Regions from separate parts of the Amycolatopsis sp. H20-H5 genome, predicted to be linked through region 2. Evidence: riboswitches for the same ligand, from Rfam matches in the RefSeq annotation. Region 2 holds a riboswitch; the other holds the start of a gene.
What was found. Region 2 has a riboswitch for S-adenosylmethionine ahead of thrC (threonine synthase). Riboswitches for the same ligand answer to the same signal wherever they lie in the genome.

Region 1: linked by a shared signal. The riboswitch ahead of QMK34_RS11990 (methionine ABC transporter ATP-binding protein) and the one ahead of thrC (threonine synthase) in region 2 are both predicted to bind S-adenosylmethionine.

Annotation. Positions count from the first base shown of each region.
Region 1 covers NZ_JAYMZS010000015.1:118,716-121,738, forward strand. Annotated here, with positions in the region: gene QMK34_RS11985 (4-(cytidine 5'-diphospho)-2-C-methyl-D-erythritol kinase) at 1-197, opposite strand, end outside; gene QMK34_RS11990 (methionine ABC transporter ATP-binding protein) at 387-1,397, opposite strand; SAM riboswitch class I at 1,621-1,711, opposite strand; gene rsmA (16S rRNA (adenine(1518)-N(6)/adenine(1519)-N(6))-dimethyltransferase RsmA) at 1,860-2,708, opposite strand; gene QMK34_RS12000 (transglycosylase family protein) at 2,920-3,023, opposite strand, start outside.
Region 2 covers NZ_JAYMZS010000029.1:75,717-78,739, reverse strand. Annotated here, with positions in the region: gene thrC (threonine synthase) at 1-972, opposite strand, end outside; SAM riboswitch class I at 985-1,117, opposite strand; gene holA (DNA polymerase III subunit delta) at 1,251-2,234, shown strand; gene rpsT (30S ribosomal protein S20) at 2,295-2,555, opposite strand; gene QMK34_RS18480 (DMT family transporter) at 2,754-3,023, shown strand, end outside.

The DNA of each region.
Region 1 (3,023 bases), on a different contig from region 2:
GTGGTCTCACCCTCGCCGTAGACCTCGATGCCGGGGTTGTCGGTGATGGCGACGGTGACCTCGTCGGTGAGCGAAAGGGCCTGGAAAACGGTTACCAGCTCGTGGTATCCGTCCGCACGCAGGTCGGACACCGCCAGGTGCAGATTGACCTTGGCGGGGACCCGGACGGTAACGGGGGGCGGTACGACGACAAGCACCTGACCAGCCTACGTGCCGGTAGTCCCCGGGCTCGCGCGAGGAGAAGCGAGGTCGAGCGCGGCGGCTGTGCTGGGCTGCTGTGCGGTCGGTAGTGAGTGCACGTAGTCGCGACAGACTCCCGGGTGTCATGAAAGGGTCTTTCAGGGCAAAAATTGCCCTGAAAGACCCTTTCATGACACTTCGGAGAGCTAGGCGGCGAGGCCCTGGGGGCCGCGGGCCGGGTGGGAGACGTGGCCGCCGCGCTCGGCGATCCACGCGAGTGCCGCGTCGGCCTGTACGCCGCGGACGCCGAGGCGGAAGCGGCCGACCGGGGTGTCGCCGATGCGGGTCAGGCCGCCGCCGATGGTGGACAGCTCGACGTCGAAGCGGCCTGCGGCCTCCGGCAGGAGAGCGCCGACGGACGCGAAGCCGACGAGGACGACGTCGACCGAGCGGTCGTATTTGGCGGACTGGGCGCGGGTGGTCTCGATCGCCGGGAGCAGGGCCTGCGCGGTGCGGCTCGACGGGTCGGAGATGAGGTCCAGCACCGTGCCGCGCTCGACCACGGTGCCGTTCTCCAGCACCGCGACGTCGTCGCAGACGCGGCGGACGACGCCCGCGTCCGGGGTGGTGAGCAGGATCGTGACGCCGAGCTCGGCGCGGGCGCGGTCGAGCACGGTCAGGACCGAGCCCGCCTCGTCCGGGTGGATGCCCGCGGTCGGGTCGTCGGCGAGCAGGACCGACGGGCTCGCCGCGAGGGCCTTGGCGACGGCGACGCGGCGGCGCTGGCCGTCGGTCAGCTCGCTGGGACGCTGGCTCGCGCGCGGGGTCAGGCCGACGAGGTCGAGCAGGTTGGCGACCCGGGTGCGGCGCTGCGGGCCGTCGAGGCCGAGCTGCTCCAGCGGCGACGCGATGTTGCCCGCGACGGTCCGCTCGGCCAGCAGGTCGATCTTGGAGTCGACGATGCCGACCTGACGGCGGATCTCGCGCAGCCGGCGGCCGTCGAGGGTGCCGGTGTTGAGTCCGTCCAGCCGCACGACACCGCGGTCGGGGCGCTCCTGCAGGCCGATGCAACGGGCAAGGGTGGACTTGCCGGAGCCCGCGGGGCCGACCACGCCGAAGAGTGAGCCGGCCTGGATATCGACACTCACGTCGCGTAGTGCGACGACCGGACTTCCGTTGAGGGGAAAGGACTTGGACAGGTTTTCGACAGTGATCACGATGGCTCCCAGAAGGCCTGCGGGGAGGGCGCAGCTCCGTTGCCGGGCGCGCTGATCCTCACCGAATGAACCGTCCTCAATGGACGGCAAGAGAACAGGAAAAGAGAAGACTCAGGCGAATGCGGTGGAGCGTCGACACGCACATACCGAGCGGCGACCTTCGTCGACAACGCGGCGCTTGGTCAGCAGGAGCGGGTGGGTGACCCTGTTCATCTCGGACAAGCCTCCATCGGTCCTGGCTGTAGCACCTTCCCCATGGGGGGTGGTTGCTGCGACTTCAGCGAGCCAGGTCTCTCAGTCGCTCGGGATGGTCCTATGAGTAAAACCGATCCCACTGGGTGAAAGCAAGCGCGTAGGCGCAGATCACACGTCTGGGCGCGCCCGGATGGCGAGAAAAGCAGTCCAGAAGACGGCCGGGACGCGTTCCCCCGCTGGTGAGGCGGCTGGTGAGGCGGCTGGACGTCAGTTCGCGGCCGCGGCGGCGATGCGCGCGAAGTCGTGGACGTCCAGCTGCTCGCCGCGGGTCTTGGGGTCGACACCGGCGGCGACGAGCAGCTCCCCCGCCCGCTCGGCTGAGCCCGCCCACGTCGCCAGCGCCGCGCGCAGCGTCTTCCGGCGCTGCGAGAACGCCGCGTCGACCACCGCGAACAGCACCTTCCTGTCCACAGTGGACACAGCTTCAGTCGCCCGCTCGAACGAGACGAGCGCGGAATCGACGTTGGGCACCGGCCAGAACACCGCGCGCGGCACCGCGGCCACCTTGCGCGCACGCCCGTACCAGGCGAGCTTGACGCTGGGGATCCCGTAGATGCGGCTGCCCGGCCCGGCGGCCATCCGGTCGGCGACCTCGGTCTGGACCATGACGAGCCCCCGGACGAGCGAGGGAAACTCGGCCAGCAGGTGCAGCACCACCGGCACGGCGACGTTGTACGGCAGGTTGGCGACCACGGTGGTCGGCGCGAGCGGCAGATCGGCGACCTTGATCCGCATCGCGTCCGCCTCGATCACCGTCAGCCTGTCCGCGACCTCGGCGCCACGCTCGGCGACCGTGCGCGGCAGGCGCTCGGCGAGCTTGCGATCGATCTCGACGGCGACGACCCGCGGCCCGGCGGCCAGCAGGCCCAGCGTCAGCGAGCCCAGCCCTGGCCCGACCTCGAGCACCACGTCCTCGGCCCCGACCCCGGCCAGCTCGACGATGCGGCGCACGGTGTTGGGATCGTGCACGAAGTTCTGCCCGAGCTTCTTGGTCGGACGCACGTCCAGCTCGGCGGCGAGCCCGCGGATCTCGGCAGGCCCGAGCAGATCAGTCACCCGGCGAGCCTAGTCGTGACCCCGCCGGGCCCCCCGGACAACCCGGGGGCGCAAGCAGAGCCGGGGCCCCAAGAGCTGCCCCTGAAGGCCACCTTCACGGCGTTTTACGCCGTGAAGGTGGCCTTCAGGGGCAGTCCGTGACAAGAGAAAGCGCCGCCACCCGGGAATACCGAACCGGGTGGCGGCGCTGATCAAGAACGTGAGAGCTGAGTCAGGCCTTCTTGCCGCAGACGGGCCAGGCGCTGTAGCCACCGCGAGCGTCGCGGACCTTCTCGGCCACGGCGATCTGCTGGGCCTTGCTGGCCTGGTGCGGAA
Region 2 (3,023 bases):
CACGTACGGGCCGTCGGCCGGGTTCCCGATCGCGAGCGAGCGGGCGATCGTGTCCGGCTTGACCGGCTGGATCACGTCGTGCCCGTTCCGGAACGCGGTGGACACCGGCGAGCAACCGGTGGCCTGCGCGCCGAACACCTGGTACGGGCTGGCTTCCACCAGGCCGAGCTCGCCGAATTCACGGAAGCCCTTGTCCACCTTCGTCAGCTGGGAACCGGAGGCGATCGGCACCACGATCTGCGGCGGGATCCGCCAGCCGAGCTGCTCGGCGACCTCGAAGGCCAGCGTCTTCGAGCCCTCGGAGTAGTACGGGCGCACGTTGACGTTCACGAACGCCCAGCTCTCGTGCTCGGCCGCGAGCTGGGTGGCGAGGCGGTTGACGTCGTCGTAGTTGCCGTCGACCGCGATCAGCGCGCCGTCGTACACCGCGGTGGTCAGGATCTTCGCGCGCTCGAGCGACTTGGGGATCAGCACGACCGATTCCCAGCCGGCGCGGGCGGCCGCGGCGGCCACCGCGTTCGCCAGGTTGCCGGTCGAGGGACAGGCCAGCACCTTGAAGCCGAACTCGCGGGCGGCGGCCAGCGCCACCGCGACCACGCGGTCCTTGAAGGAGTGGGTCGGGTTCCCGGTGTCGTCCTTGACCCAGACCCGCTTGACGCCGAGTGCCTTGGCCAGCCGGTCCGCGAGCACCAGCCGGGTGCCGCCGGGCTCGGTGTTGGGGATCTCTTCGACGTTGGACGGCACCGGGAGGAGCTTCTTGTAGCGCCAGATGTTGTTGGGGCCCGCCTGGATGTCCTCGCGCCGCACGCGGCCGAAGTCGTAGGCCACATCGAGCGGGGAGAAGTCCTCCGCGGAAACGAACTCCGGCGCCAGTGGCTGCCGGTGACCCTCTTCCTTCGACACCAGTTCGACTGCCGGACCGAGGTCCAGGGTCTTCTTGGCGGAGGTGTTCGTGCCGAGGGCTGCAGTCATCACGAGGTCCTTTCCTCATCTGCCCCACCGAAGCGGGCCGGAATTGGCACCGTGATCGTCAGCTATCCCGCGTTCGCGGAATGACAGGCTGTCGCCGGTTGCCGGGGCTTCGTCGGGCCGTTCCCTCTGCCCCTCTGGATGAGCGGTATTCAGTTTTCGGCGCGCGCCAGGGCGCTGCCTCGGTTACACCGTACGACATACCGATCATTCGGTGCCACGGTGGGCGTCCGGCGTCACCGGAGAGTGCACGCGGACGGGCTAGTGGCAGGATCGTCACCGTGACCGCGCCAGCCACCGTCCCGCCGCCGCTGCATCTCGTTCTCGGTGAGGAAGAGCTGCTCATCGAGCGTGCCGTCCGGGACACCCTGAACGTGTCCAGGGCGATCGACGCCACGGCCGAGCTGACCAGGGTGCGGGTGTCCGAACTCACACTACCCGCGCTCATCGAGCTGGTCAGCCCGTCGCTGTTCAGCGAGGGCCGGGTGATCGTCATCGAGTCCGCCCAGGACATCTCCCAGGAGCTCGCCGACGCGGTGCTGTCCTACGTCGCCCAGCCCGCCGACGGCATCGTGCTGGTCGTCGTGCACACCGGGGGTGGCCGTAGCAAGGCGGGCAAGACGCTGCCCGCCGCCCTGCGCAAGGCCGGTGCCGAGATCACCGAGGTCCCCAAGCTCACCAAACCCGCCGAGCGGGAGTCCTTCATCCGGAACGAGGTCCGCCGCGCGGGCGGCAGGATCGACGCAGCCGGGGTCGTCGCGCTGCTCGACGCGGTGGGCTCTGACCTGCGGGAACTGTCCTCGGCGGCCACCCAGCTCGTCGCTGACGCCGGGGGCACGGTCGACGAGGACGCGGTGCGCCGCTACCACACGGGCCGCGCGGACGTGACCGGCTTCGCCGTCGCGGAGAAGGCGGTGGGCGGGGATCGCGCGGCCGCGCTGGAGTCGCTGCGCTGGGCGACGCAGCTCGGCGTCCCGCACGTGCTGGTCGCCGACGCGCTCGCCGACGCGGTGCGCACCATCGCCAGGGTCTCCGCGGCGGGTCGCGGCAATCCCAACCAGATGGCGGGCGAGCTCGGCATGCCGCCGTGGAAGGTGCGCAAGGCACAGGGCCAGTCGCGCGGCTGGGGCCCCGACGGCCTCGCCACCGCGATGCGGGTGGTGGCCCGGCTCAACGCCGAGGTCAAGGGCGCGGCGGCGGACCCGTCCTACGCGCTGGAGCGCGCCGTGCTGGAAGTCGTCGCCGCGAAGGGCGACAACGGCTGACCCGGAAACACAGAACCCCCGGTGACCGTGGTCACCGAGGGTTCCGGAAGAACAGTTCGATCAGAGCGAGTTGATGCGCTTCGCGATCGCGGACTTCTTGTTCGCGGCCTGGTTGGCGTGGATGACGCCCTTGGTCACGGCCTTGTCCAGCTTCTGGGCGGCGTCCTTCTGCAGCTCCACGGCCTTGGCCTTGTCGCCGGCGTCGGCCGCCTCGCGGAACTTGCGGACCGCGGTCTTCACCGAGGACCGGATAGCCTGGTTGCGCTGACGCGCCTTCTCGTTGGTGATGATGCGCTTCATCTGGGACTTGATGTTGGCCATGAAGGCACTCCCTGTATCTCGGTCCTGCTAGGTGGTTCGTGCCGCGTTTCGGTGGCCCCTGCCGTCAAAGCGACGACGCTGGGTTTCCTCCATGGCGGAATGCCACACGGCAACGAACGGCCAGACTAACAGTCGCCCCGCCACGGCTCGCCGCGGCCTCGGCCCGGGGGAACGGGTACGGTGCGAACCGGGGTGCTTGTGAACGCCACAGCTTTGTCTCTCGTGCTCGTCGCCGCGGTCGTGCATGCCATCTGGAACCTCGCGGCGAAACGTGTTTCCGGCGGCGGGGCCACCTTTGTCTGGCTCTATTACACGATTTCCGCGGTCGTGTTCGTCCCGCTGATCGTCGGTTCCCTGCTGCTGGAACCAGACCGTCCACAGTGGAGCTGGCTGATCGCGGCCGCGGGCACGTCGATCCTGCACGTCGCCTACGGGGTGGTCCTGCAACGCGGCTACGCCGTCGGTGAC